4 regions of the Kitasatospora sp. NPDC002227 genome follow, and region 4 is predicted to be linked to each of the others. Evidence: riboswitches for the same ligand, from Rfam matches in the RefSeq annotation. Region 4 holds a riboswitch; each other region holds the start of a gene.
What was found. Region 4 has a riboswitch for cyclic di-AMP ahead of ABT095_RS07195 (M23 family metallopeptidase). Riboswitches for the same ligand answer to the same signal wherever they lie in the genome.

Region 1 (7,291 bases), on a different contig from region 4:
CCCGCTCACGCCCCGGCGCCGAGGCGGCGCAGGACGACCACCGTCCGGTCGTCCGCGACGTCCGGGGCGACCAGCCGCAGCAGCTCGGCCGCCGGGTCGGCCGGGCCGCCGGTGCGCAGCAGCGGGGCCGCCGCGGCGAGCAGCCGTCCGATCCCTTCGTCGATGTCCTCGCCGGGCACCTCCACCAGCCCGTCGCTGTACAGCAGCAGGGCGTCCCCGTGCTCCAACTGCCCGCCCGCGGCGGGGAAGGAGGCCCCCGGCAGGATCCCCAGCGCCGGCCCGCCGGCCTCCCGCAGCTGCCAGCTGCCGCCGAGCGCCCGGTGGTAGTGGGCGGCCGGCGGATGCCCGGCGTGGAACAGCCGGTACTCCCCGCTGGAGGGCCGCAGGGCCAGGTGCACCGCCGTCGCGAACTCGTCCTCCCAGTCCAGCCGGCACAGGTAGTCGTTGGCCCGCGGCAGGAAGGACTCGGCGGGCACCGAGCCGAGCAGCATCGCCAGCGCCCCGGAGAGGTGCATCGACCGTGCGGCCGCCCGGCTGCCCTTGCCGGAGACGTCCACCAGGACGACCTCGAGCAGGTCACGCTCGGCCCGGTGCGAGGCGAGCAGGAAGTCCCCGGAGAAGAAGGCCCCGCTCACCGGGGCCAGTGCCCGGTGGAACCGCCAGTCCAGCAGGTGCACCGGCATCCGGCCCAGCGCCCTGGTCCGCTCGGAGAGTTCGAGCAGCATCGAGTCGCCCCGGGTGCCGCGCAGGCCGAGCCGGGTGCGGTAGCGCGAGGTGAGCAGCACCAGCACCGCGGCGGTCACCACCACGATCGCCGAACCGGGCCGCAGCCCGTACGGGGTGCGGACGAAGAAGTCGATGACCAGGCCGGCCGCGACCGGCACCATCAGCATCAGCTGGCGGCGGGTGTGCAGCACGAACCCGCCGCAGATCACCGGGAAGACCAGAGTGGAGGGCGGGCACAGGTCCGGCCAGCGGACCGACACCCAGGTGAGCAGGCCGGTCAGGCCGGTGAGGACGCCGAGGGCCGTCCGCTCGGCGGCGGTGTCCCCGTCCAGGAGCCGGCTCAGCCACCGGCCCAGCGGTCCGCGCCGCAGCCGCAGCCCCACCTGCCGCGCCACCGTCGTGACTGCGGGCACCCCCACCTCCGCGCGGGACCGATCCGGACAATCCGCCCAATCTATCCCGCGCCGCTCTCCGAGCCGGGGAGGCGGGCGTCACTGCCCGTCGGACTCCCCGTACGTCTGGACCGGCCCGGCCGCCACCGGCCGCAGCCGCCACGCGGACCGGGCTACCTCGAACGCCCGACGCACCGCGCCGCCCGCCCTCTCGGCCGGCACCGCCCCGGCCGTCGCCGTCACCGGCGAGGCCGTGCGCTGGCCCGGGATGAGACCGGTGGTACGCGCGGTCTGCGTCATGCTGCCCACACCCCTTGCTGAGATCCGCTGCTTCCCGAACAGTACGTGCTCAGTCTGAGGGACAACATGCGTCGGATTGGTCTCGAATTCCCACCCAAATCCGTACCGGTCGTGACCAACCGACACACACTCAGCTCCCGTCGGGCGCCGCCGCCACGGTCGGGGTGCCTCGCGTCCCCCGCCGGAGGCGGGTCTCAGCTCCCGGCGGGCGGCCAGTGCCGCAGGCCCTCGGTCAGGACCCGGGTCAGGCGGTCGCGGGTGGCCGAGAGGTCCGCCGCGAGCTGGAAGGCGCCGGCGGTGGTCAGGGAGGCGAAGCCGTGGGCCATGGCGCGGACGGTGCGGGCGGCGTGGACGGCCTCCTCGCCCGCCAGGGCGTAGCCGCGCAGGACGGCGATGATCACACCGACCAGCCGGGCGGCGGCCTGCTGCAGGTCGGCGTCGTCCTGCGGGGCCTGGGGGAGGGCGGCGTAGCGGTACGGGGAGCGCCCGGCGTAGGCGAGGTAGGCGTCGAGCAGGGCGGCCACGGCTTCGTCGCGGCTGAGGCCAAGGACGGCCTCGCCGAGCTCGGTGGCCAGGTCCTCGGTGACCCGGACGGCGATCAGGCGCCGCAGCTCGGGCAGCCCGCCGGGCACGTGCTTGTAGAGCGAGGGGGTGGCCACGCCCGCCTTCGCCGCCACGGCGGCCAGCGTCAGGCCCTCGGGGCCCTGGGCGTCGAGGAGTTCGAGGGCGTGGTCGACCACGGCCCGCGGGGTGAGTCCGGCGCGCGGCATCAGGCCACCTCCGCCAGGAAGGGCAGCAGCGCCTCGGCGGTGGCCTGCGGGAACTCCGCCATCGGGTAGTGGCCCGCGCCCTCGATCAGCACGGTCCGGGCGTTCAGCGCCTTCGCCTGCCGCTCGGCGACGGCGGCGGGGGAGGGGAAGTCGGGGTCCTTCTCGCCCATGATCACCAGCGCCGGGCTCTGCACGTCCGCGCCCCAGCCGACCGGCGCGGAGTCGCCGAAGACGTAGCCGCGGGTGGCGACCCGCCGCCCGGGGGTGCGCAGGGCGTCGACCAGCCCGGCCACGTACGCGTCGTGGTCGGCCGGCTTGGCGGTCGGGAATGCCATCTTCCGCAGGTAGAGGCCCCAGAACGCCGGGAACCGGAGCACCGTGTGCCCGAGCGCCTTGACCATCACGCGCTGGAGGGCGTTGGCCGGCAGGTTCTCCACGAACCCGTCGATCAGCGCGATCCCGGCCACCCGCTCGGGGGCGAGCCCGGCGGCCTTGACCACCGAGGCGGCGGTGTACGAGCTGCCGACCAGGGCGGCCCGCTCGATGCGGAGGTGGTCGAGCAGGGCCAGCGCGTCCGTCGCGATCGCGGCGGGGGAGTAGTCGTCCCACTCGATCGAGGACTCGCCGAAGCCGCGCAGGTCCATGGTGACCACCCGGTGCCCGGCCGCGAGCAGCAGCGGGCGCAGGTGCCGGTAGGCCTGGCGGGAGTCGAGCATCCCGGGCAGCAGCAGGACGGGGGTGCCCTCGCCGGAGCCGCTGTCGTCGAAGGCGATCCGGCCGCCGGGGAGGTCGAGGTACTGGGTGGCGGCGGTGCTGGGCGCGTTGACGGTGGCGTTCACTGCGTTCTCCTCGTGGCCGGTGCGCTGTGCCTGATAGCCATAAAGCTAAGGCTAATAGCCTTAGCCGTCAAGCCCTCGGACGCGCGCCGTCGCGCTCGCCGCCGTGGGGTACCGTCTCGGGACCCGTTCGACGCCGTCGATCCGACGCAGCCAAGGAGCCCTCGTGCCGTTCATCAACGTCAAGCAGCTGTCCGGCCGCACCGACGAGCAGAACGCGGCGATCACCCGCGAGCTGACCGCCGCCTACGCCCGGATCACCGGCGTGGCCGCGGAGAACATCTGGGTCGCGATCGAGGAGATCCCCGCCACCCACTGGTCCTCCGGTGGCGTCACCTTCGCGGCCAAGCGCGCCGCCGCCCAGGAGTAGTGGGGCCCACCTCAGGCGGCGTCCACCCGGAAGGGGTCGTGCTCGGCCAGCAGCTTGTCGAGCCTGGCCTGGTCGACCCGGCTGGTGAGGGCGCCCTCCTCCTGCCGGTCGCGGATCACCTTGGCCAGCGTGAACGCCGAGGTGATCTCGTAGAGCAGGCCGACGGCCAGGAATCCGCGTACCCAGGAGCTGACGGGCAGATAGGCGATGCCGATGGCGAGCGCGGCGCTGGCGAGGCCGAAGGACAGGATGGCCTGGAGGTAGTAGGCGGAGGTGGTCCGGCTCTGCAGCTGTGTGGTCATGTCATCCAGGATCGCCAACTCCCGCGCGCGGCACCTGAGTACGGATACTCAACCGTTGCCCGTCCGGGCAGTGGGCAAATCGGTCCTAACCGCTCGAAACATGTCAGAGGTCTGGACCGAGATGTTCAGTGGCTTGGAATCAGGGGCCACTCGGATTAACGTTTGATAACGCAGCGCGGTCGGCAACGCCGTACCCGAAACGGCACCGTGCGCCGTCGCCTAATCCATGGACCCGCCCTCACCGGTGGGCCCGGGAGCCGGGGAACCACGTTCCACTGGGGTGAATCAGCCGGGCCCGCCCGGCCGTAGGAGACCTTCCTGCTCCGAACCCGTCAGCTAACCCGGTAGGCGCGAAGGAAGGAAAGGAGCGCGCCTCCCGTGGCGTCGACGCACTCCCCCGTGGCCCCCGGCCCGGCCGACCACCTGCTGGACGAGCTCGTCATGCCGACGGCCGACGAAGGCGCCCGCCACCGGATGCCCCGCCAGGCCCGGGTCGGCGGCCCGCTGATCGGCGTCACCGCGATGGCCGCCTCACTCGGCGCCACCGGCTTCGCCGCGGCCGCCACCGCGCCCACCGCGCCGGTCACCACCCCCGACGAAGCCCCGGTCACGGCCGACCCGGGTCTCGCGCTCGCCGCCCGCATCCAGCAGCAGGCCGACGGCAGCCGCACCGCCGCGGAGGAGACCCGGCTGGCCGCCGCCCAGGAGGCCGAGGCCAAGCGGGCCGCCACCCAGGCCGAGACCCAGCAGGCCCCGGCCCCGGCTGCCACCCCGGCCCCCGCCGAGCAGCCGGTGGCCGACGGCTTCGCCCTGCCGGTCAGCGGCTACGCGCTCACCGCCCACTACGGGCAGTCCGGTTCGTACTGGTCCCAGCTGCACACCGGCCTCGACTTCGCCGCCCCGACCGGCACCCCGGTGGTCGCCGTCGCCGCGGGCACCGTCAGCTCGGCGGGCTGGTCCGGCGCGTACGGCTACCGGGTGATCCAGACCCTGCCGGACGGCACCGAGCTCTGGTACTGCCACCTCTCCGCGATCACCGTGGCCTCCGGCCCGATCGCCCCCGGCACCCAGCTCGGCCGGGTCGGCGCCACCGGCAACCCCCCGGGCCCGCGCCCGGGTGCCGCCCCCGCCGCCCCGCACCTCCACCTGGAGGTCCGCCCGGCCGGCGCGGCCCCGGTCGACCCGCTGCCCTGGCTGCAGGCCCACGGCCTCCAGCCCTAGGGCCTGTCCGGCCGGTCTTGCCGGGCGCGCGACGCCGGGAATCCCGCCTGGACGCACGCCCGAATCACCCGAGTACGACCCGGTACGAGGGTGACTCGGGCACACGCCCAGCCGGGCCCCCGACGCCGCGCGCTGATCCGACAAGACCGGCCGGACAGGCCCTAGCCGCCCCCTACTCCTCGCCGTCGCCCTGTGCCGCCTCCTGGGCTGCTTCCTGCGCGGCCAGGTACGCCTCGATCTCCGCCGAGCCCGGCTCGGGGGCGAGAGCGGGGTACTCCAGGAGCAGCTCCGGCAGGCCCGGGACCGTCCACTCGCCGAGCAGGCGCAGCGCCTCCCGGGCCACGGCCGCCTCGAACTCGGGGTAGTCGCCGGAGAGTTCGTCCGGCATCGGCAGGCCGAGCGCTTGCCTGTCGGCCAGGTTGTCGTAGCTGCGCCGCATCAGCCACTGCTCGAGCAGCAGCCGGGCGCCGTCGGTGGCCATGCCCACCGAGATCACCCGGGTCGGCCCCCAGCCGCCGTCCCCGCCGACCCAGTCCAGCGTGCCGTCCTCCTCCAGCGCCCCGAAGGCCGCCAGCCGATCGGCCTCGGGCAGCTCCCCGAAGGCGTCCAGCCAGGCCCGCACCGCCGCCGGGTCGCCCTCGTCCACCCCGGCCGCCCGCAGCAGCAGGGTGTAGAGCCGGGGCCAGGTCACCAGGTGCGGCTGCCGCAGCAGCCCGCACAGCAGCTCCCCCTGCCACTCCGCCTCCGCGTGCAGCCGCTCCCACCGCTTGGCGTTCAGCCGCCGGGCCGCCCGCTGACGGTCGATCAGCAGCCGCACCGCCTCCCCGTACGCCTCCGGCTCGGCCGCCGGCTGCACGTACAGGTACATCCGCTCGTACAGCAGCTGCTCCACCACCGGCGAGCTCAGCTCCGGCCACCCGTCGTGCAGGTGTGCGTCGCCGAGCTCGAGCAGCGTCAGCACCGCCCGCACAGCGGACTCGGGCAGCGGCGGGTGGCCCGCCTCGGCCGCCCAGGCGAGCAGATCGGCGGTGCGGGTGTGCGGAGTGAGCTGCAGGTCTTCGACGTTCACCCTGCGTACGGTATCCGGTGGGTCGGCCGGGCGGCGGTATCGTCGGTGGCTCGGCAGACGGCGGAGGAGGAACCGGTGGACGTGAACCCTGCGGCGGCGAGCGGCCCGGTGCGGCTGCTCGGGCCCCGGCTGGCGATCCGCGAGTTCCACCACACCCCCGAGGACGTGGACTCGCTGCACGCCGTCTTCGGCGACCCGGAGACGGCCAAGTACCTGCCCTTCGAGCCGCGCGACCGCGAGCACTGCGCCGACCAGATCGTCCACTTCCTCGACGAGGCCGAGGCCGAGCCCCGCACGGTCTACCGCCTCGCCGTCACCCGGCTGGCCGACGGCGAGCCCGAGTACGCCGTCCCGATCGGCAACGTCGCGCTCGGCCTGGAGGGCAACCGCGCCGCCTTCCTGGGGTACGCGCTGCGCAAGGACACCTGGGGCAACGGCTACGCCGGGGAGATCACCGCGCTGATCTGCGACTTCGCCTTCGGCCCGCTCGGCCTGCACCGCCTCTGGGCCCGGGTCGACCCGGAGAACACCGCCTCCTCCCGCGTCCTCACCCGGGCCGGCTTCCAGCTGGAGGGCCGGATCCGGCACGACCTCTTCCTGCGCAACCGCTGGTACGACGCGCTCCAGTACTCCCTGCTGGAGACCGAGTGGCCGCGCGGCGCCTGGCGTTCCGGGGAGCGCGAGGGGGCGTCCTCACCCGGACGGAGGTAGGGAGAACCCCACCATGAATCCGGCAGCCTGCTCCAATGTGCTGACCCAGGCCGGCACGGCATCGTGGAGGACGTAGCGAGGACCACGAAGCCAAGCCCAGGGGGCCGACCATGAGCACCACGCAGCCCAGCACCGCGCTGTTCGACACCAGCCAGTACCCGTACCGGCGTCGGCCCGCGCCCTCGTTCCTGCAGGCGCCGTTCGCGGGGGCGACGTACCGCGAGCTGGGCTTCGTGCTGACGGCCTTCCCGATAGCGACGGCCGCCTTCGTGCTGGCGATCACCGGGCTCTCGGTCGGCGCCGGCCTGCTGGTCACGGTGGTCGGCCTGCCGGTGCTGGGCCTGCTGCTGGCGAGCGCCCGGGGCTTCGGCGCGATGGAGCGGCTGCGCGCCCGCACCCTGCTCGACATGGACGTCCCCGCCCCCGCACCGGTCCGCCCCAGCCGTCCCGGCTTCTGGGGCGCCGTCACCGCCCGGCTGGCCGACGGCACGGGCTGGCGCGCGGTGATCTACCAGCTGGTGATGTTCCCGTACGCGGTCTTCGCCTTCGTCACCGCCACGGTCGTGCTCTCGGTGGGCTGGGCCGCCGCGCTCT
Region 2 (7,291 bases), on a different contig from region 4:
GGGCACGCTGCTGCTGGCCGTGGCGCAGCGGGCGTTCGACGAGGGTGTGGACGTGGACGCCGCGCTGCGGGCCGCCGCTCGGGGCTACCGCAGGGCGGTGCGCGCGGCCGAGGGGTTGCCGGAGGACTGACGCTGCGGCGGCACGACCTCGCCGATCGCCTCGCCGACCAGGGCGAGCAGCTCGGCCAGCGGGTCGAGGTGGCGGGGCAGCTCGTCGAGGGAGACGATCCGCTCCCCGCCGGGGCCGGTCACGCAGAACAGGTCGATCGGGCCGAGGTGCTTGGCGGCGGTGGCCACCAGCGCGGCGACGTCGCTGGGCTGGTGGACGTCGCTGCTGACGCCGACCACCGGGCAGCCCGGCCGGTCGAGCTCGGCGGCGAGGTCCTCCGCCACCCCCGGCAGCTGGTCGGCGATGAGCATGCCCTTCGCCCCGGCGGCCGCGAACCGGCGCGCCAGATCGGCCCCGGACCCACCGCGGAGTACCGCGATCACCACCACTGCCCCGGCTACCCGCATGACCTGCTCCTCCTTGAGCAATCCGCCCCTGGTGGCACCGCACCGCCGCCAAGGAACTGTCGGAGGATCGTAGGCACGCGACGACCCCCCGCAACAGGGAATACCCGCCAGGTGACCAGGCTCACGCCTGCCGGGGCGGGATACCTTCCTCCGGCGTGAAGGTGACCGGCAGCTCCCGCAGGCCGCGCATGATCAGCCCGCCGCGCCAGCGCAGCTCCTCCGGGTCCACCGCGAGCTCCACGTCCGGCAGCCGGGTCAGCAGCGTCCGGAAGGCGATGCGCCCCTCCAGGCGGGCCAGCGGTGCGCCGATGCAGTAGTGGATGCCGTGGCCGAAGCCGAGGTGCGGGTTGTCCGCGCGGGCCAGGTCCAGGGTGTTCTCGTCGCTGAAGCGGGCCGGGTCGCGGTCGGCGGCGGCCAGCACGACGAGCACCGGGTCGCCCACCGCGATGCGCTGCCCGCCGATGTCGAGCGGCTCGGTGGCGAACCGCCAGGTCGCCAGCTCCACCGGTCCGTCGTAGCGCAGCATCTCCTCGATCGCGGTGTCCACCAGCTGGCCGTCGCCCTCGGCGAACGCGGACTGGAGCAGCGCCCGCTGGCCGGGGTTGCGGAACAGGGCGAGGGTGCCGTTGCCGATCAGGTTGATGGTGGTCTCGAACCCCGCGAAGAGCAGCACGAAACACATGGCCGCCGCCTCGTTCTCGGTCAGGTGCTCCCCGTGGTCGCTCGCCCGGATGAGCCCCGAGATCAGGTCGTCGCCGAGCTCCGCCCGCTTCCGGTGGATCAGGTCGGCCAGGTAGGCGCGGATCTGCTTGACGGCCCTCGCCACACCGCCGCGCGGGCCGCCGCCGTGCCGGATCATCATGCCCGCCCAGTCGCGGAAGTCGTCCTGGTCCTCGGCCGGCACCCCGAGCAGGTCGCAGATCGCGTAGATCGGCAGCGGGAAGGCGAACTCGTGGATCAGCTCGGCCGAACCACGGGCGGCGAACCCGTCGAGCAGGCGGTCCGCGAGGTCCTGCACCCGGGGCTCGAACTCCGCGACCCGGCGTGGCGTGAACGCCTTCGACACCAGCCGGCGCAGCCGGGTGTGGTCCGGCGGGTCGATGTTGAGCAGGTGGGTCATCAGGTTGGCGCTGCGCTCGCCCGGGATCCCGGTCTTCCCCTTGGCGTGGTCCGGCTCGTCGTGGTGCGCCGGGTTCTTGCTGAGCCGGCTGTCCGCGAGCGCCTGGCGGGCGTCGGCGTAGCGCGTCACGAGCCAGGCCTCGACGCCGCTCGGCAGCTGCGCCTTGTGCACGGGTGCGTGCTCGCGCAGCCACGCGTACGCCGGGTAGGGATTGGCGGCGAATCCCCAGGTGAAGAGCTCAGGCCGATCAGACATACCCCGACGGTATCCCGCCGTGGCGGTCCTGGGCCCGCCAGGCCTCGGGCCCGGTCCGGGAGTCGTCTGACATACCGTCATATCTGTTGTGCCGCAGGCGATTGCGTATGGCAACGAAGTGGTCTTCAATCGGACGGGGAGGGCGAAGGGGGAGGTATGCGCTCAGGGGGCGGGCGGCCGCGCAGGCGGCCGGCTTGGCTGCGCAGGCAGCGGGGGGCCCGGGCGTCCGCCGCGGGGCTCGTTCTCGTGGGCTGCGTCACGCTCGGCCTCACCGCCTACGGCACGGTGGACCAGGGGTTCGGCAACTTCGCGCTCAACATCGGCGTCGAGGGCATGGTCACGCTGACGGCGATCGCCGTCATCGGCCCGCTGGTGCGCAGCAACCAGGAGGGCATCTTCCGCTTCCACCCCAGCCTCAACTACCGCCGGTTCCTGGAGCAGACCGAGCAGGCGCGCCGGCAGGTGCAGATCCTCACGACGTTCACCCCGCTGCTCCAGGAGGGGTACGCCGAGCGCTTCCTGCTGAACGTCCGCAGGCTGCTGCGGTCGCAGGTCCAGGTCGAGGTACTGGTGGCGAACCCGGACTCGCTGACCATGCAGCAGCGGCAGCGGGAGCTGGCGGTGCGGGGCGACGACGTGATGGGCGGCATCCACGAGAACATCCAGACGCTCCACCGGTTCGTCTCCGAGCTGCCCGCCGAGGAGGCCGCCCACCTCTCGGTGCGGATCTACGACGCGAGCGCGTCGGTCATCATGCACCGCTGGGACGACCGCAGCCTGATCTCCTTCCTGCCGACGGACCGCCTGGCGGAGGAGGGCTCGCACCTGGAGATCCCCATGAACTCGCCCATCGGAGCCTTCGTGGAGGCGCGCTACAGCGAGCTGTGGAGCGACGCGGCCACCATCAGCCTGGACGAGTTCATGACCACCAGGCTGACCCTGCTGGGCGACGGCAGGCCGGGCACGCCGCTCGCGGGGCACTACGTGACGGTCGACGGCGCGGTGTTCGTGGCGTCGCCCGGCATCATCGCGGCCCAGGCGCTCCACCGGGAGCGGGCCCTGCAGGTGCACGACGGCTCGGCCGCCTACGACGTGGTGGTGCTGGACCCGGACGACACGGAGAACCACGGGCAGCTGCTGGCCGCCTTCCGGCGCAAGTACGGGAAGATCGACCTGCACACGCTGGTCCGCCTCCATCGGACGGACGAAGGCTGAGCGGGCGCCCGGCGGCTCAGCTCCAGGCGGCGTAGTACCCGGTGAGGGTGGCGCGCAGGCTCTCCGTCAGCTTGGGGACGAACTCCGGGGGCGGCGAGAAGACCGGGTGCAGCGACTCCACGGCCTCGGTGTAGTGGCGGCGCAGCTGCTCCTCGATCCGCACCGGCCACTCCGGCGTCACCCGCCAGCGGGTCTCGTAGCCGGAGGCCATCATCTGGTCGACGCAGCCGTCGACGATCTCGGCCCGGGTGCCGGCGGACAGCGGCGGGCGGACCGGGGTGAACGGTGCGAGTTCCTCGACCAGCGGCCCGCCGCCCTCGACCATGGCGGCCACGTGCTTGGCGAGCAGCGGTGACTGGTGCAGACCGTCCCGGTAGGTGCCGGTCACCAGCCAGAGACCGTCGACCCCGGCCGGGCCGATCAGCGGAAACCCGTCCGCGGGCACCGGCCGGTTGCCGACCTGGATCGCGAGCAGGGAGGCCTCGGGCAGCTTGGAGTAGAGCTGGTCCACGGCGCACTCGAGCAGGAACTGCACGTCCCGCACGGTGCCGTGGCTCCGGGGCTGCTCCACGAGCACATTGGTGGCGCCCACGTAGAGCACGCCGTTGCCGCGCGGCAGGCAGTGGATCCCGCAGGCGAAGGCCCGGTTCGGGCTGCGCAGCACGGAGGAGCTGGTGGTGCCGTCCTTGATGCCGAAGAGGGCGGAGACGCCGTAGCCGCTCACCATGGGCGGGATCCTTCGGCGCACCTCCTCGGCCTCGCCGAGCAGGCTCAGCGACTGCGCCCCGGCGGCGATGACGACCCGGTCGCAGTGCAGCGACCCGCCGTCGGCGAGCCGGACCCCGGTCACCCGGCCGTTCCTGACCTCGGCCCGGACGGCCGCCGCGTCCACCGTGGTGCCGCCGAGCGCGGTGAAGGCGCGGTCCAGTCTGGCCAGCAGGCGGTCGGCGTCGACCCCGTGCTCCCCGGGGACGTACAGGGCACGGAGGGGGCGCGCGAGCTCGTCCGGCGAGAGCCAGTCGAGCTCCTCCGGGTCCACGTGCTCGAACGGCTCGCGGTACTCGCGCAGCGCCGACTCGATGGCGCGGAAGTTCGCGGAGTCGACCTTGGCCGTCCCGATCGAGTTGAGCAGGACCACCGTCCCACGTGCGGTGATCACGCTGTCCTCGGCGCCCGAGGCCGCGCTCAGGTCGGCGTCCCAGCGGCTCCATTCGGACCTGGCGCGGTAGTCGGTGGCGAGTTTGGCCCGGCCGCTCGGCGTGCTGAGCAGGGAGGTGGTGACCTCGCCGAAGCAGCCCAGCATCGCGCCGGCGGCGGCCGAGGCCGCGAAGGGGCGTGAGCGCTCGCCGACCAGGACGACGCGCATCCCGCGCCGCACCAGCTCGAACGCGAGCGAGGTGCCGATGACGCCGTTGCCCACCACGACGATGTCAGGACTGGAACCGTTCACTTGCTCTCCGCGTTGTGAGCCTCCGGCTTGGCCCATCGTAGCCCGCGCCCTGCTGCACCGGTACGGGAGTTGACGATGAGTCAGGAGGTGCGCCCGGGGCTTCGCCGGGCGCGTCGCCGGAGGCGCCGGCCGGAGCTCTGAATACGTATCGAACCGGACATATCCCCACGGTTTGTAGGCAATCCATGACGCCCCGTAATTCCGGTGTGATACAGGCGATATGAGCTTGTGATCTGACGTTCGCTCTGCTTACTCTCCCTGGTGTTCGCAGCTGCGAACCCCGGGGCGCGGGACGCCGAATCCTGCCCGCCGCGCCGCCGGGCACCCGACCTGACCCCGGGCAGGGGCGGAGGACCCAGGTTTGGTGCCGTCCTCCACGGCTTGGGGTGAAGCCGCGTCAGCCGAAACGTTCCGCCATGGAATGCCGAGGCCCAGCGGCCGGGCCACCTCCCGGTCCGAACCCGACAGCTCACTTCGTAGGCGTGCGGAGAGGGAATTTCATGCTGTTCACCGGTTCGGGCCGTCACCGTCGCCGCACCCAGGCCGAGAAGGCCATCGCCGTCGCGGGTGTCGCGGGCGTCGGCCTCGCACTGCCGCTGCTGGCCGCCACCGGCGCCCAGGCCGCCTCCGTCTCGACCTGGGACCGGGTCGCCGACTGCGAGAGCGGCGGTGACTGGAGCATCAACACCGGCAACGGCTTCTACGGCGGCCTGCAGTTCACCTCCAGCACCTGGAAGGCCTACGGCGGCGGCCAGTACGCCGCGCAGGCGAACCAGGCCTCGAAGGGCCAGCAGATCGCCGTCGCCGAGAAGGTGCTCGCCTCCCAGGGCCCCGGCGCCTGGCCGGTCTGCTCGGTCAAGGCCGGGCTGGGCGGGGGTGGTTCGGCCGCCGACGTGGACACCTCCTCGGAAGGCACCTCCACCCGCGCGGCGAAGCCTGCGAAGCCCGCCGAGAGCAAGGCCGCCCCGGGCTTCCCGGGCAAGGCCGGCTACGACGCCGCCACCGGCAAGTACTGGTACCAGAAGGACGGCGGCTGGTACTGGACCAGCCACCAGAGCGTCTACCGGCAGTTCACCGCCCCGGCTCAGCAGCTGAAGGCGCAGCAGGCCGCCAAGGCCCCGGCCCAGGCGCCCGCCAAGCCGGCCTCGCCGAGCCACGGCTACACCGTCCGCAGCGGTGACACCCTGTCGGGCATCGCCCAGGCCCAGCACGTGAACGGCGGCTGGCAGGCGCTGTACGACGCCAACAAGCCGACCGTGGGCGGCAACCCGGACCTCATCATGCCGGGCCAGGTGCTCCGGCTCGGCTGACCCGGCCGGCGCCGTGGCCGCCCGCCCGCCGGTGAACTACCGGTGAGTAGGCGGCCACACGGTGAGACAGGGCCAAGGTCAGCGCGGCTGCGGGGCCGGGTGCGGTTAGGCTCTGGGCGTAAGGACTCCGCCATCGTCCCCATAGGAGATGCCTCGTGCCGTCCATTGATGTCGTCGTAGCCCGCGAGATCCTCGACTCCCGCGGCAACCCCACGGTCGAGGTCGAGGTCGGTCTCGACGACGGCAGCACCGGCCGTGCCGCCGTGCCGTCCGGCGCCTCCACCGGAGCCTTCGAGGCGCTGGAGCTGCGCGACGGTGACAAGAACCGCTACTTCGGCAAGGGCGTCGAGAAGGCCGTCCTGGCCGTCATCGAGCAGATCGGCCCGGAGCTGGTCGGCTACGACGCCACCGAGCAGCGCCTGATCGACCAGGCCATGCTCGACCTGGACGCCACCCCGGACAAGTCCTCGCTCGGTGCCAACGCGATCCTGGGCGTCTCCCTCGCCGTCGCGCACGCCGCCTCCGAGGCCAGCGACCTCCCGCTGTTCCGCTACCTCGGCGGCCCCAACGCCCACGTGCTGCCCGTCCCGATGATGAACATCCTCAACGGTGGTTCGCACGCGGACTCCAACGTGGACATCCAGGAGTTCATGATCGCGCCGATCGGTGCGGAGTCCTTCTCCGAGGCCGTCCGCTGGGGCGTCGAGGTCTACCACACCCTCAAGGGCGTGCTGAAGGACCGCGGCCTCTCCACCGGCCTGGGCGACGAGGGCGGCTTCGCGCCGAACCTCGACTCCAACCGCGAGGCCCTCGACCTCATCACCGAGGCCATCAAGAAGGCCGGCTACACCCCGGGCAAGGACGTCGCGCTCGCCCTGGACGTCGCCGCCTCCGAGTTCTACAAGGACGGCGCGTACCAGTTCGAGGGCAAGGCGCTGTCGGCCTCCGAGCTGATCGACTACTACGCCGACCTGGTCGCCAACTACCCGCTGGTCTCCATCGAGGACCCGCTGAACGAGGAGGACTGGGACGGCTGGAAGGCCATGACCGACCGCCTCGGCGACAAGGTCCAGCTGGTCGGCGACGACCTGTTCGTCACCAACCCGGCCCGCCTGGCCCGCGGCATCGAGACCGGCACCGCCAACTCGATGCTGGTCAAGGTCAACCAGATCGGTTCGCTGACCGAGACCCTGGACGCCGTCGAGCTGGCCCAGCGCAACGGCTACCGCTGCATGATGTCGCACCGCTCCGGCGAGACCGAGGACGTCACCATCGCCGACCTCGCCGTCGCCACCAACTGCGGCCAGATCAAGACCGGCGCCCCGGCCCGCTCCGAGCGCGTCGCCAAGTACAACCAGCTGCTGCGCATCGAGGAGATCCTCGACGACGCCGCCGAGTACGCGGGCCGCGGCGCGTTCCCGCGCT
Region 3 (7,291 bases), 220 kb from region 4:
GGCGAGCTCCTCGGCCACCAGCCGGCGGACCAGCTCGGCCGTCGCCTTCTCACCGGTGTCGGCGAGCACCACGCCGTTGTGGATCCACTGCCAGATCTGCGAGCGCGAGATCTCGGCGGTGGCGGCGTCCTCCATCATGTTGAAGATGCCGACCGCGCCCAGGCCGCGCAGCCAGGCCTCGATGTACCGGACGCCGACCTGGACGGCATTGTGCAGACCGGCCTCGGTGCAGCTGCCGCCCGCGCCCGCGATGTCGAGCAGCTCGGCGGGGGTGACGGGTGCGGTCGGGCCGGGGTTGTCCTTCTGGTTCGGGCGCTCGCCCAGCACGGCGTCGAAGCAGGCGCGGGCCACCGGGACGAGGTCCGGGTGGGCGACCCAGGAGCCGTCGAAGCCGTTGCCCGCCTCGCGGTCCTTGTCGGTGCGGACCTTCTCGAACGCGACGGCGTTGATCTCCGCATCGCGCCGGGAGGGGATGAAGGCGGCCATGCCGCCGATCGCGTGGGCGCCGCGCTTGTGGCAGGTCTGCACGAGCAGACGGGTGTAGGCGGCCATGAACGGCGCGGCCATGGTGACGCTGTTGCGGTCCGGGAGAATGAAGGCCTCGCCCGCGTCGCGGAAGTTCTTGACGATCGAGAACAGGTAGTCCCAGCGGCCGGCGTTGAGCCCGGCGGCGTGCTCGCGCAGCTCGTAGAGGATCTCGTCCATCTCGAAGGCCGCGGTGATGGTCTCGATCAGGACGGTCGCCCGGACGGTGCCGTGCGGGATGCCGAGGGCGGCCTGGGCGTGGGTGAAGACCTCGTTCCAGAGGCGCGCCTCGAGGTGGCTCTCGGTCTTCGGGAGGTAGAAGTACGGGCCCGAGTTGGGGTCCTGGGCGCCGCGGGCGAGCAGCCGGGCGGCGTTGTGGAAGAAGTAGAGGCCGAAGTCGAAGAAGGCCCCGGCCACCGGCACGCCGTCGACCAGCAGGTGGTTCTCGTCCAGGTGCCAGCCGCGGGGGCGGACCACCACGGTGGCCAGCTCGGCGGCGGGCTTCAGGGCGTACGACTTGCCGGCCGGGGTGGTGAAGTCGATCCGGCCCTCGTAGGCGTCGATCAGGTTGATCTGGCCACTGACCACGTTCTCCCAGGTGGGGGCGGTGGCGTCCTCGAAGTCGGCGAGCCAGACCTTGGCGCCCGAGTTGAGCGCGTTGATCACCATCTTGCGGTCGGTCGGGCCGGTGATCTCCACCCGGCGGTCCTGCAGGGCGCGCGGCGCCTCGGCGACCTTCCAGTCGCCCGCCCGGACGTCAGCGGTCTCGGGCAGGAAGTCGAGGGTGCCGGCGGCGGCGATCTCCGCGCGCCGGGTCTTTCGTCGGGCCAGGAGCTCCTGCCTACGACCTTCGAAGGCGCGGTGCAGACCCACGACGAAGGCGACCGCCTCCGGGGTGAGCACCTCTTCGGCGCGGGGGACGCGCGGACCGGCGACAGTGACGACCGGGGCGGGGGCAGCGGCGCCGGGTCCTTGATCTGCAGCCATGGGCAGGACACTCCTTGGACGGTTCTCGAGCCAGCGAAGGAAGCTCCGGTGGGAACTTCCTCGATCCGAACCCACCTACTGGCGAGTTCTGTTCTGTAAGGTGGAGACTAGTTTCCGCGATACAGAATTTCAACGGTTTGTTGAGAGAGATCGCCGGGACTCTACCCCTCCTCCGACAGCGAAGGGAAAGCCGGTGTCCAGCACCCCCGCCTCCGCACCCGCAGGCAGCGACCGCACCACCGGCGGCGTGCAGTCCGTCGAGCGCGCCTTCCAGCTCCTGGAGGCACTGGCCGACTCCGGCGGAGTGGCCACCCTCAGCGAGCTCTCCTCGGTCTCCGGCCTGCCGATGCCGACCATCCACCGCCTGATTCGTACCCTCGTGCAGCAGGGCTATGTCCGCCAGGACACCGCCCGCCGGTACACCCTGGGTCCCCGGCTGATCCGCCTCGGCGAGACCTCCGGCCGCCTGCTCGGCAGCTGGGCCCGGCCGTACCTGGCCGAGCTGATGGAGGCCACCGGCGAGACGGCCAACCTGGCGGTGCTGGAGGGCGGCGAGGTGGTGTACGTCGGCCAGGTGCAGTCGCGGCGCTCGATGCGGATGTTCACCGAGGTCGGCCGCCGGGTGCAGCCGCACTGCACCGGCGTCGGCAAGGCACTGCTCGCGCAGCTGCCCGAGGAGGAGGCCCGCGCGGTGCTCGGCCCCCAGCCGCTGCAGTCGCACACCCCGTACACGGTGACCGACCCGGACCAGCTGCTCGCCCAGCTCGCCGTGGCCCGCGAGCGCGGGTACGTGGTGGACGACCAGGAGCAGGAGATCGGCGTACGCTGCATCGCCGTCGCGGTACCGGGCGCGCCGACCCCGACCGCCCTCTCGGTCTCCGGCCCGGAGGCCCGCATCCAGGCCCTGGAGGAGCAGACCGGCAGCGCCGGGCTGGTCCCCGTGATGCGGCACATCGCGACCCGACTCGGTCAGGTCCTGGCCCCCTGAGCGGAGGTCAGCTGACCATCAGGGCGCCGATCTGAGTCGCCGTCACCTGGAACACCGACAGCTGCGGCTCCGCACCCACGTCCCGGAACAGCTTGGGCGCCGCCGCCAGCTTCGGATTGGCCCGGACGGCATCGAGGGCCGCCTTGTCCCGCCAGAGGCTCTGGATCCGCCACACCCCGTCCGCACCGCGCAGCAGCTCGGTGCGGACCAGCCCGTCCGGCAGCGGGCCGGCGATCAGCTCCCGGTACGACGTGACCAGCTCGGCCTCCCGGTCGTTCGCCACGACCGCACTGACCTCGCTCAGCACCTGTCCGCCCATCTCGCCCACCTCCGACGATCTGCCGAAAAACCGGACACGAACCAGCGTACGCCGCTACATTGGGTAGTCGATCGAATACCTTCTGTGAAAGGTGAACGGCATGGTCCGTTTGGCGATGGCGGCAGCGGCGGCACTGGCCCTGGCGGCGCTGGGCGCCGGCCCGGCGGGGGCGCGGGTCCTCCCGTCGGACTCCGACCTCGAGGTGGTCCGGATCGATCCGGACGCGACGACCCCAGGCGGCGAGACGGTGGTCCACGCCTTCGTGGCCAACGACGGGCCGGACACCACGGCTTCCCCCTTCACCGTCGAGGTGGACGTGCCCGGCGGGTTCACCTTGCTGACCCCGACCTTCCCCGCCACCTGCTCCACCTACCCGCACATGGTGCGCTGCACCTTCGGCCCCGGCCTCGCGCGTTACCGGACGGCGACCGCCCTCGTCCCGGTGGCCGTTGACGCAGACGTGCCCCCCGGCACGAAGGCCGAGGGGCACGTACGGGTCTTCAGTCTGGACGACCACAACCCGCGCAACAACGAAACGCCGTTCACCCTGACGGTGAGCTGACCGTCAGCGGTACACCCGCACGTAGTCGGCCTGCATGGTGATCGGGGCCGAGCCGGAGGGGGCCGGGTGGTACTGCCCGGCCCCGACCGAGAGGTTCAGGATCACGTACGCGGACCAGTTCGAACCGACACCGGTGCCGTCGGAGAAGACCTTCACCCCGTTGACGTACCAGTCCACCGATTTGGCGCCGTAGTAGGTGCCGATGGTGACCCACTGGTCCTTGTTGATCGCGCTCGCGTCGGTGTAGTACTTCGAACCCGACTTCACGTGGTTGGTGAGCTCCAGCAGGTTCGGGTTGTCGGGGTGGTACTCGAACGAGTCGATCTCCCCGTTGCCGTTCTTCCAGGTCCACAGCGCCGGCCAGGCACCGGAGCCGGCGGGCAGCTTGACCCGGGTCTCGGCGTAGTCGCCGGTCTTGACCTGGAAGCCCTCCTTCGTGCCCTCGGTGGTGAGGAGGCCGGTGTCCCAGGCCTGCTTGCCGTTCTCCAGGGTGTGGCTGGAGGGGTTCGCGGTGAAGGTGGCCACCCCGTTGGCCACGCTCACGTTGTTCGGGTTCAGCCAGTCGAGCTTGTTGTCGTCCGGGTTGTGGTTGCCGTAGCGGTACGAGGTGCTCGTGTTGCTCGCCCAGCGGTTGCCGTCGACGCTGCTGTTGAACTCGTCCGACCAGGTCAGCGCCTTGCCCGGCACGGGCGAACCGGTGGTCGGCGACGGCGTGGGCGTCGGGGTGGGGGTCGGAGTCGGCGTGGGGGTCGGCTTCGGGGTCGGGGTGGGCGTCGGCGTGACCGAGGAGCCGACGGTCAGGGTCCGGGAGGCGAGGTTGTGCCAGCCGCCCGAGAGGTCCTGCCAGAAGCCGAACTGGGTGTACGTCCCGGCCGGGAGGGTGCGCGCGCCGGTCGTGATCGAGACGCCGCTCGGGCAGATCCGCACGTTGGAGGCCGACCCGGGGAAGTCCAGGTTGCGGCCCGCCGCGTCGCGGATGCCCACGCCGAGGGTCTTCGCGGTGAAGCAGGAGGTGGAGTGCACGGTCAGACCGGCGGAGGCGGCCTGGCCGGCGGCCATCGAGGCCGGGGTCAGCCGGTCCTGGGTCACGCCGACGGCGGCCTGGGCCTGGCCGGCGAGCGGGACGGCCACGAGGGCCGCGACACCGGCGGCGGCGCCGATGCGGGCAGGGGTCACGGATATGCGCATGTTGGTCAGCCCTGTGAACGCCTGCGAGGTGAGCTGTCGGGTTCGGGCACACGGGTAGCCCGGCCGCCTGTGGAGCGGCTTCACCCCTAGCCGGGCCCGTCCGGCACCTGCGGGGTGGCAGGGCAGGGGGCATCGGCGACTTACCTGGTTCCCCCGCTCCCGCCCGCTCTTCTCCTGCTCGAGTACCCGGCGTCGGATGGGTGGGATTCGGCGTCCCGACGACGGGGTCCGCACGACGCGGACGACTTGTGAACGGTAAGCAGGGTGGCTGAGCACGGCCAAGAACTTCGCCCCCGAAGCGACGCACCTCACACCGGGCCCCGGGCGGCCGAGCCGCCCGGGGCGGTCGAGCGGGTGGTCCGTCAGTGCGGCTGGCTGACCTGGTAGCAGGCGACGTCGTACTGGGACGGCGCGCCCGCCTTGCTGTACGCCGCGCCGCCGGTGCCGGGGCCGGTCTCGTTGAAGGCCGAGCCCGGGGAGCCGGACGCGTGGCCGGGCTCGTTCGGCGCACTGGAACTGAGGCAGGTCTGGTTCGGCTGCCCGTGGCCGCTCGGGTTGGCTGCCGCGAAGGCCGCGCCCGCGCCGCCGAGGGCCAGCAGCAGACTCAGGAGGCCGGCCGCCATCGTGCGGAGCATCTCTCCTCCCAGGTGGTTCGAGTCCACGCGGCCGGTCGGCCGCGCGCCCTCCCCCTACCGGTACGTACGGGAGCGCCGCCGCGTTCAGCAGCAAGCGAAATGGAGCCGCGCCCGGTCAGCCGGTTCGGATAAGTTGGTGCCCGGTGTGTCGGCCGACGCCGCACCGAAGCACGCCGTACCGCCGCTCACCCACTGCCCGAGACGAGGACCGCCCGAAGATGACCGCGCCCCTGCCTGGCTTCGCCGGACACACCTACCTGTTCCAGGTCGACAACGGCGCGGCCTTCCGCAACGCCTACTCCGCCGACGGCACCCGGCTGCGCTGGGAGGGCCTGGGCGAGTCGGCCGGCCAGTGGGAGGACGTCTCGCTGCACGTCGCCCAGGTCGCCCCGCAGATCTGGTTCGTCAGCTGGACGGAGGCGAGCGGCATCACCGTCAGCCACGTGATGGACCTGGGCGCCATGACGGTCCGGGTCTTCTGGACGTACCAGGGCGAGGGCGGCCGCTTCGGCGAGCTGCACACCGGCACCCTGGAGCAGCTGGTCTGACCTGACGGCCCCTCGGCCCGGGAACCTTCGTTCGTTAGCAGTGGGCGGGGGCGCGGCTCCCCGCCAACCAATCATCCAGGGGGAGCAGTAGAGATGAGCACCGAGGACACGGCCGAGGAGGCCGCGACGGAGGCGGCGGAGGCGCCGAAGGAGTCGATGGACGAGAAGGACGCCAAGGACGCCAAGGACTCCAAGACGACGAAGAAGCGGCCGTTCTGGCAGGAGCTGCCGATCCTGGTGGTGGTGGCGCTGCTGCTCTCACTGGTCATCAAGACCTTCTTCGTGCAGGCGTTCTCCATCCCCTCCGACTCGATGCAGCCGACACTGGAGCGCGGCGACCGCGTCCTGGTGGACAAGCTCACCCCCTGGTTCGGCGCCACCCCGGAGCGCGGTGAGGTGGTGGTCTTCCACGATCCGGCGAACTGGCTGGGCGACGATCCGAAGAAGAAGCCGGGCAACGCCGTCCTGGACGGGATCGGCGAGGCGCTGACCGCGGTCGGGCTGAGGCCGTCCTCGGACGAGAAGGACCTGATCAAGCGGGTGATCGCGGTCGGCGGCGACACCGTGCAGTGCGACAGCGGCAGCCCGGTGAAGGTCAACGGCGTGCCGCTGGACGAGCCGTACATCTACCCCGGTGCCACCCCGTGCAACGACCACCCGGCCGGCACCGTCACCGTGCCCAAGGACCACCTGTGGGTGATGGGCGACCACCGCAACGACTCCGCCGACTCGCGCTTCCACACGGCCGAGCCGAGCGGCGGCTTCGTCCCCGTCAGCGACGTGGTCGGCCGCGCCTTCGTGGTCGCCTGGCCGATCGACCGCTGGCACACCCTGCCCGTCCCCCACACCTTCGACCAGAAGCAGCTCCACTGAGCTCTACCCCAGCGCGGCGAGTTCCGCCTCGGCGGCGACGGTACGGGGGTGCCGGGGGCCGAAGTACTCACGCCAGGCGGCGGCGCAGCGGGTGAGCTGCTCCGCCGCCTCGGCGCTCCGGCCCTGGGCGGCGAGGACGCTGCCGAGGGTGGTTTCGGCTTCCAGGGTGGCGTGGTGACGCGGGGTGAGGTGGGCCTCGGCGAGGTCGGCCGCCTGCCGTGCCTCGGCCTCGGCCTCGGCCAGGCGGCCGAGCCCGAGCAGCACCTGCGCGGTGACGGTGGCGACCGGTGCGGCGAGGGCGACCCGGCGGTCTGCCTCGCGCTGGAACTCCGCCCTGGCTTCGGCGGCGGCCAAGGCCTCCTCACCACGACCGCTGCCGGAGAGGCTGCGGGCCAGACCGAGCGTCAGGGTGACGCGCATGTCGCTGCCGGGCCAGCTCACCTTCGGCAGTTGCTCCAGCGCGGCTCTTGCAGTGGCCTCGGCCCGCTCGTGGCGGCCGAGCCCGTTGAGTGCCAGGACGCGGGCGTTCGTGACAGCCTGCCAAAACAGGTCCTTCCCTTCGTGCAGCTCGATGAGCTCATCGCACTCGCACTCGGCCTGCTCGTACTCGCCGAGGTGGACCAGGTTCTGGACCCGGTTGGCCCCGGCCCTCAGCGTCAAGATGTG
Region 4 (7,291 bases):
CGCGACGGCCGTCAGCTCGACGGCCAGGAAGTAGCCCGAGACGCCGACCCCCACCACCGGCACCACCGTCTGCCCGACCACCGGGACGAACCCGCAGGCGAACAGCAGTACCCCGAACCCGGCCGCCCGCAGCAGCACCGCCACGCTGTCCTTGGTCGCGGTCACCAGCTCACGCCAGAGCGGCAGCTCCGGCGCCGCCGGCGCCCCGCCCTCGGTCTCGTCCACCTGGGCGGCCAGCGACTCGTAGAACGGCTGGCCGACCAGCAGGGTCACAGCGGTGAAGGTGAGCGCCGCGAGCAGCGCGCCGCCCCCGACCAGCGCCGCCGTCACCACCCCGCGCAGCAGCCCCTGCCAGGGCGAGCCCCACCCGTCCGCGAACGGCGTCACCCAGCGCGCCAGCCCGCCGGCCTCCACCACCAGCACCACCAGCGCCGCCAGGTACCCGACCATGGTGATCAGCGCCGGGATCATCCCGAACCCCCACCACCGCCCCCGCCGGGCCACCCACTTCTGCCCCTCGAAGAGCAGCCGCATCCCCACCGCAAGATCTCGCATACCCGGCAGCCTACGTGGCCGGTGGAATGCGCTGGCCCGCGCCGGGGTAAGCGGCTAGCTTCACTGACCATGGATCAGACTGACTACGCGTACGCGCTGCGCCGGGACGGCGCGCGGATGGCCGAGGCCGCCGCCGGGAACCTCGACCGCCGGGTGCCCAGCTGCCCGGAGTGGACGGTGGGGGACTTGCTCCGGCACACCGGCACGGTGCACCGCTTCTGGACGGCGATCGCCGCCGGCGAGATCTCCGGCCCGCAGGACCCGCGCCGGGTCCAGCCCGTCGAACCGGCCGACGAAGACCTGGTCGCGTGGTTCACCGAAGGGCTCGAGCACTGCGCCTCGACGCTGGAGAAGCTCGACCCCGGGCTGCCGCGCTGGAGCTGGTCCGACCGCAAGGACGCGGGCTTCATCCAGCGGCGGATGGCCCAGGAGACGGCCGTGCACTGCTGGGACGCCCTGAACGCGGTCGGCCGCGACGAGCCCGTCGAGCGCGAGCTGGCGGCCGACGGCGTGGCCGAGTTCCTGACCCACTTCGCCGACGGCGAGCTGCCCGCCGGCCTCCCCGAGGCCGGGCTCCACCTGCACGCGACCGACGGCGCCGGGGAGTGGACCGTCCGCGCCGCCGACGGCGCCCTGCTGGTCACCACCGAGCACGCCAAGGCCGCCTTCGCCGCCCGCGGCACCGCCTCCGACCTGCTGCTCCTGCTCTGGGAGCGCCGCCTGCCCGCCGCCCTCGAGACCTTCGGCGACCAGGCCGCCTTCACCTCCTACCTGGCCGCCTTCGGCCGCGACTGACGGGGCCGGGGGTGAGGAGGCTCACCGCGGCGCGGCGATCCGGCCACCCGCCGCGCCCGCGTGAACGCACTGCGCGACCGTTCTCACCCCCAGCCCACCACTGACGACACTCCGTGGTCGAACCGATCACCCCGCGCCGATCCCCCCTCTCCCTCCGTGGTCGAATTCCGTCATTTCCGACCCATGAACGATCATCATCCTTGCCTTTTATCCAGCTCATAGGTTTTGCTTCATCGACCGCCCGGCCACTGACCGGACGGGCCCACCGGGTGCAACGCCTAGTCCTGCCGGCACCCGTGGGGCACAGACCAGCTCTGTACGGCAGGAGCGGGGGACCCAGGTAAGTCGCCGATCGGACACCGTCCGGTCGGCTTGGGGTGAAGCCGCGCCCAGCGGCCGGGCATCTCCAGCCCGAACCCGACAGCTCACCTCGTCGGCGTCGGAGAGGAAACACCCATGTCCGCACGGGGTAAGCACGCCCGCCCGAGCCGCTTCAACCGCCTCGGCGTCACCACCACCCTCGCCGTCACCTTCGCGCTCCCGCTCGTCGGCGTCACCACCGCCTCGGCCTTCGCCGGCTCCGGTGACCACTCCTTCACCACCAGCGCCGACGCCCAGCACGTCGGCCACGCCACCGGCAAGGCCGCCGCCCTGGTGGACCCGGCGAAGAAGTCCCCCGCCGGCTCCCGCGTGGTCGACCACGACTGGCGCCCCGTCCACGAGGAGCACCACGCCTCCGCGCAGGACCTGGCCCTGGTCGGCAAGGCCCTCGGCCTGGACTCGGCCGCCACCCCGGCTGCCGCCCCCGCCGCTGCCCCGGCCGCGGCCCCCGCCGCCGCTCCGGCCGCCGCCCCCGCCGTGGCTCCGGCCGCCGCGCCCGCCCCTGCTCCGGCCGCCGCCCCCGCGCCCGCCCCGGCCCCCGCGCCGGACTTCTCCGCGCCGGTCAGCAACCCGAGCATCAACGAGGCCTACGGCGTGCCCGGCCACATGTGGGCCAGCGGCCACCACACCGGCGTCGACTTCGCCGCCTCCGTGGGCACCAACCTGCTCGCGGTCGGCAAGGGCACCGTCTACAGCGCCGGCTGGGGCGGCGCCTACGGCAACCAGGTCATCATCAAGCTGGCCGACGGCAAGTACGCCCAGTACGCCCACCTCTCCTCGATCCGCGTGCACGCCGGCCAGTCCGTCACCGCGGGCCAGCAGATCGGCCTCTCCGGCGCCACCGGCAACGTGACCGGCCCCCACCTGCACTTCGAGATCCGCACCACCCCCAACTACGGCTCCGACGTCGACCCCATCGCCTACCTCCGGGCGCACTCGGTCGACGTCTGATCCCACCCCCGTCGCCACGGCCGGGCTCCCCTCGCGGGGCCCGGCCGTCAGCAGTTCCCGACCGATCCGCCAACACCCCTTCCCAAAGCGCCAGTTCGCCTTACACTGCGGACACAGCAAGCCGATCTCGGCGACACCACGGGGGTACACGCAATGAGCCTGCTCCGAAGATTCCTGGCCCGCTTCCGCCCGGGAGCCCGCCCCGCCGGCCGGGCGAGCCACGGCCCCGACCGCTTCGACCAGCTCGACGCCGAGGACGTCCCGAAGCCGGACTCGAGGGTCTGGAAGCACCGCGGCGCCAGCCGAGGCCCCTTCGGCATCGGCGGGTGGAACTGACCGTCCGGCCGGGCCGTTGGACTCCCCTGTGGCGGATCATCAGGACGAGACCAGGGCGGCCTACGACGGAGTGGTCGAGCTCTACGCGGCGCTGTTCGCGGACCGGCTTCAGGGGCAGCCGTTCGCCCGGGCCATGATCGGCAACTTCGCCGAGCTGGTGCACGCGACGGGCAACCCCCGAGTGGCGGACGTCGGTTGCGGGCCCGGACATCTGACGGCCATGCTCCACGACCTGGGCCTGGACGCCTTCGGGCTCGACCTCTCCCCGGGTATGGTGGCGCACGCCCGGCGGGCCCATCCGGCGCTGCGCTTCCAGGAGGCCCGGATGGAGTCCCTGCCGGTCGGGGACGGCGCGCTCGGCGGCGTGCTGGCCCACTACTCGGTGATCCACACCCCGCCGGCGGAACTGCCGCGCCTGCTCGCCGAGCTGGCGCGCGTCCTGGCGCCCGGCGGCCTGCTCCTGGTCTCCTTCTTCGGGACGGACGGCCCCGGGCCGGTCCGTTTCGACCACAAGGTGACACCTGCTTACAGCTGGCCGGCCGACCACCTCGCCGACCTGCTGGCCGGCGCCGGACTCCTCCCCTTCGCGCGCCTGCTCCACGACCCGGCCTCCGAACGGGGCTTCCTCGACGCCCACCTGCTGGCCCGCCGTCCCTGACGTGCGGTCCGCCCCGTCCGGCCGCCGGTCAGGCCGGGCGTGGCGCGGTCCGCCGGGCGGCGGCCCAGGAGAGGCAGGCGATGTCGGGGCCGTAGCCGAGGAGGAGGTGGTCCTGGGCCACCGCCACCACTGTGCCCCGGCCCGGAAGGGAGAGCGGGGTGTGGAGCGGCTGCCCGGTGCCGAGGTCCCAGGTGATCACCCGTTGGTCGTCGCCGGCGGTCACGGCGACCGGGTGGCCGTCGACGAGGGTGGCGGCCACCGCGCGCACCGGGCCCGTGTGGCCGGTGAGGAGCCGTAGCTGCTCGCCGGTTCCCAAGTCCCACACCACCACGCTCTGGCGGCCGGCGGTCACGATGACGGGGCGTTGCCCGATCCGCGTGGTGGCCACGGCGTTCACCGGGCCGGTGTCACTGGTGAGCGTCTGCAGGCGCCCGCCGGTGGCGAGGTCCCACACGATCACCCGCCAGTCCCCCGCCGAGCTGACGGCCAGCGGACGGCCGTCGACGACGACGGTGGCGACCACGTTCACCAGACCGGTGTGGCCGGCCAGGGTCCGCAGCAGCTCACCGGTCATGAGGTCCCACACGATCACCGTCCGGTCCCCGGAGGCTACGACGGCCACGGGCCTGCCGTCGACGGTGGCAGTGGCGACCCCGTGGGGCCGGAGGGCGTAGTGGCTCAGGACGCGCAATCGCGTGCGGCTGCCCAAGTCCCAGGCGGTCACGCTCCGGCCGGCGGCGGTGACGGCCACCGGGCGCCCGTCGACGGTGAGGGTGGCGACGGCCTTCACCCGGCCGCCGCCGTCGGCGAAGGTGCTCAGCTGACGGCCGGAGGCCAAGTCCCAGACGATCACCTGCTGCTCCTCGGCGACGGTGACGACCGCAGGGCCCTCGTCGAGGGTGATGAGGGCGGCCGCGTTCACCGGCCCGCTGTGGCCACCCCGGGCCGGGGCGGCGTGCAGGCTCTGGTCGACGGCCAGGTCCCACACCGCCACGCTCCGGCCGGCCGCGGTGACCATCAGCGGGCGACCGTCCACGGCGAGGGTGGCCACCGCATCCACCGGACCACTGCGGCCCTTGAAGCCGTACACCTGTTCACCGGTGGCCAGGTCCCGTACCACCGCGCCCTCGCCGACGGCCGCGACCACCGCGGGATGGCCGCCGACGACGACCGTCGCGACCGCCCGCACCTCGCCCGGCAGGCTGAGCCCGTGCAGCCGGCGGCCCGTGGCCACGTCCCACACGGCCATGCTCGAACCGGCCGTGGTGACCACCACCGGGTGCCCGTCCAACGCGGCGGTGGCCACCCCGTCCACCGGACCACCGTGGCCCTCGACCTCGCACAGCAGCGAGCCGGTGGCCAAGTCCCGCACCACCGCGCCCTCACCGACGGCCGCGACCACCACCGGACGGCCGCCGACGACGACCGTCGCGACCGCGTGCACCCGGCCGGGCTGGCTGTGACTCCTCAGTTCCCGGCCCGTGGCCGCGTCCCACACGATCACGCGCGCACCCACGGCGGTGACCACCACCGGCTGCCCGCCCCAGGTGGCGGAGGCCACGGCGGTCACGGTGCTGTCGCGGTTCCTGGGTACGGAGAAGGTGCGCAGCTGCTGACCGGTGGTCAGGTCCCACACGATCATCCGCCAGCCGGCGGCTGTGATCCCCACCCGGCGACCGTCCACCGTGGCGGTGGTGACCGCCCGCACCGGGCCGCCGTGGCCGGTGAAGACCCGCAGCTGCTGGCCCGTCGTCAGGTCCCACACGACCGCCCTGGTGCCGTGGGCGGCCACCGCCACCGGGGTGCCCGCCACCGTGGTGGTGGTGACCGCGCACGCCGGGCCCGAGTCCTCGGTGAGGGTGTGGAGGCGGGCCGGGTCGGCCGTGTGGCTGGTGGCCCACCAGGGCGTGGTGGGGGTGGTCCGGTGACCCAGCGGGGTGGCCGCGATGGTGGCGGCCAGCCGGGGGTTCCCCCAGGCGGCGGCGTCGAGCGCGAGCAGGCTGCGACGCGCGGCGGGGTCTCTCCGGTGCGGGTGGTGGGCCGTGGTCGTGCGGTAGATGTTGGCGTGCTCGAGGGCCCGCGCGGTCATCGCGTGGCGCAGGTGCGGGGTGAGCTCGTCCGGCTCGGTGTGCAGCAGGAAGAGCGGGTCGGCGAGCAGCTGGTCGACGGCCTCGGGGCCGGAGCCGGCGGCGTGGGAGGCGAGGTGACGCTTGAGATAGGGGTGGGCGAGCTCCCAGTTGGGTGCGCCGGCGGCGGATGCGGGCACGGCGGCCAGCAGGGCCCGGTGGATCGCGACGGGGTCCGCGGTGGGGGCGATGTGGTCGGTGAGGGCCTGGTGGAAGTACCGGTACAGCAGCCGTCCATCGGTGTCGGCGACCGTGCGCAGGTAGAACGCGGCCTGGGTGAGGGCGTCGCGGGTATCCTGGATGCCGGGGAGCAGCGCCCGGTCACCGGCCGTCGGTGCGAGCGCGAGGGCGGCGGCGTGGACCAGGTCCAGCGGCATCCCCTGGCCCTGGGCCTGGCCCAGCACGGTCAGGACGGGACGGACCCACGGGTTGGCCTGGGCCAGGCTCGTGAGGTGGAGGTCGAACATCTGCGTGATGTTGCCCGGGAGGTTCGCGGCGGCCTGCCGCTCGGTGGTGCGGCGGGCCGCCGCGGCCTCGCTCAGCAGGTGGTCGGCGTAGAGGACCGCGATGAGGAAGGCCCCGTGCTCGAAGCGGGCGAGACGGCGGGCGATGGTGCGGGCGACGGACTCCGGGTAGTCGGGGTAGAGGACGTCACCCAGGTACTCCGCCAAGTCCGCGGCGAGACTCTCCCGGCTCTGCGCGTCGAGGTCGAGGAGGCTCTCCGGCCTGCTCGTCACGGCGACCTGGAGGCCGGGCAGGGTGTCCCACCACGGCCGGGTGCCGATCATGACGCGGCATTTCGGGATCTGCCGGATCTCGTCGGTGTCGGACAGCGGGAGCAGCAGCTGCTCCAGGATGCTGCCGGGGTCGGTGGCCTCGTCGAGGGCGTCCAGGATCACCACCACCGGGGCGCCCAGGGCACGGAGTTCGTCCATCAGCCGGCCGGGGTCGGCCAGGCGGAGGTCCGTCGGTGAGTCGGCCGCGTCGGCGCGGCCCTGGTTCAGGAGGTGGTCGCCCCGCTGGGCGGCGAGTTGGCGCAGCAGGGAGTCGGTGATCTGCTGGGTGGACAACTGGCGGGCGTGCACGGCCAGGACGATTGCGCTCGGGGTGGGACGGAAGCCGCGGACCCGGGTGACGATGTGTCGTCGCAGTGGCGCGAGGGCCGGGTGCGTGACACAGACGGTGACCCCCAGCAGCGCCGACTTCCCGGAGCCTGGTCCGCCGGTGACCACGAGGAGCCGCTCCCGGTTGCCGTCGGCGTTGTCCAACCACGCCTCGATGCGGCGCAGTTGTTCGGTACGGCCGCTGAAGAGGCAGGTGTCGGTACGGCTGGTGCCGGCGGCCCGGCTGGCGAAGTGGATCAGGTCCAGGCCCGGGTCGCTCTCGATCGCGAACTGCCGTAACGCGGCCTCGGTCCGGGACAGGAAGCGGCTCGCCGCGTCCCCCGCGTGGCTGGGGTTGCGGAAGAACGGCGGCGCCTCCAGGACGG

Region 1: it holds a riboswitch for cyclic di-AMP, as region 4 does, so the genes downstream of both, ABT095_RS22790 (M23 family metallopeptidase) here and ABT095_RS07195 (M23 family metallopeptidase) in region 4, are expected to answer to the same signal.
Region 2: it holds a riboswitch for cyclic di-AMP, as region 4 does, so the genes downstream of both, ABT095_RS03260 (transglycosylase family protein) here and ABT095_RS07195 (M23 family metallopeptidase) in region 4, are expected to answer to the same signal.
Region 3: it holds a riboswitch for cyclic di-AMP, as region 4 does, so the genes downstream of both, ABT095_RS08265 (glycoside hydrolase family 16 protein) here and ABT095_RS07195 (M23 family metallopeptidase) in region 4, are expected to answer to the same signal.

The regions. Positions count from the first base shown of each region.
Region 1 covers NZ_JBEOWY010000026.1:68,258-75,548, forward strand. The annotation lists gene ABT095_RS22760 (PP2C family protein-serine/threonine phosphatase) at 6-1,139, opposite strand; gene ABT095_RS22765 (hypothetical protein) at 1,218-1,418, opposite strand; gene ABT095_RS22770 (TetR/AcrR family transcriptional regulator) at 1,613-2,188, opposite strand; gene ABT095_RS22775 (alpha/beta fold hydrolase) at 2,188-3,027, opposite strand; gene ABT095_RS22780 (tautomerase family protein) at 3,191-3,394, shown strand; gene ABT095_RS22785 (YiaA/YiaB family inner membrane protein) at 3,406-3,696, opposite strand; cyclic di-AMP (ydaO/yuaA leader) riboswitch at 3,903-4,061, shown strand; gene ABT095_RS22790 (M23 family metallopeptidase) at 4,075-4,917, shown strand; gene ABT095_RS22795 (hypothetical protein) at 5,090-5,986, opposite strand; gene ABT095_RS22800 (GNAT family N-acetyltransferase) at 6,062-6,697, shown strand; gene ABT095_RS22805 (sensor domain-containing protein) at 6,808-7,291, shown strand, end outside.
Region 2 covers NZ_JBEOWY010000002.1:310,398-317,688, reverse strand. The annotation lists gene ABT095_RS03285 (nucleoside triphosphate pyrophosphohydrolase) at 1-130, shown strand, start outside; gene ABT095_RS03280 (SDR family NAD(P)-dependent oxidoreductase) at 85-516, opposite strand; gene ABT095_RS03275 (cytochrome P450 family protein) at 638-1,891, opposite strand; gene ABT095_RS03270 (hypothetical protein) at 2,138-3,106, shown strand; gene ABT095_RS03265 (NAD(P)/FAD-dependent oxidoreductase) at 3,123-4,556, opposite strand; cyclic di-AMP (ydaO/yuaA leader) riboswitch at 4,874-5,055, shown strand; gene ABT095_RS03260 (transglycosylase family protein) at 5,057-5,866, shown strand; gene eno (phosphopyruvate hydratase) at 6,022-7,291, shown strand, end outside.
Region 3 covers NZ_JBEOWY010000006.1:229,947-237,237, reverse strand. The annotation lists gene aceB (malate synthase A) at 1-1,512, opposite strand, end outside; gene ABT095_RS08280 (IclR family transcriptional regulator) at 1,706-2,500, shown strand; gene ABT095_RS08275 (antibiotic biosynthesis monooxygenase family protein) at 2,508-2,819, opposite strand; gene ABT095_RS08270 (hypothetical protein) at 2,920-3,381, shown strand; gene ABT095_RS08265 (glycoside hydrolase family 16 protein) at 3,385-4,569, opposite strand; cyclic di-AMP (ydaO/yuaA leader) riboswitch at 4,572-4,771, opposite strand; gene ABT095_RS08260 (hypothetical protein) at 4,932-5,204, opposite strand; gene ABT095_RS08255 (MoaF-related domain-containing protein) at 5,423-5,752, shown strand; gene lepB (signal peptidase I) at 5,846-6,625, shown strand; gene ABT095_RS08245 (tetratricopeptide repeat protein) at 6,629-7,291, opposite strand, start outside.
Region 4 covers NZ_JBEOWY010000006.1:6,519-13,809, reverse strand. The annotation lists gene ABT095_RS07205 (EI24 domain-containing protein) at 1-555, opposite strand, end outside; gene ABT095_RS07200 (maleylpyruvate isomerase family mycothiol-dependent enzyme) at 625-1,350, shown strand; cyclic di-AMP (ydaO/yuaA leader) riboswitch at 1,651-1,804, shown strand; gene ABT095_RS07195 (M23 family metallopeptidase) at 1,807-2,682, shown strand; gene ABT095_RS07190 (hypothetical protein) at 2,836-3,018, shown strand; gene ABT095_RS07185 (class I SAM-dependent methyltransferase) at 3,047-3,676, shown strand; gene ABT095_RS07180 (AAA family ATPase) at 3,705-7,291, opposite strand, start outside.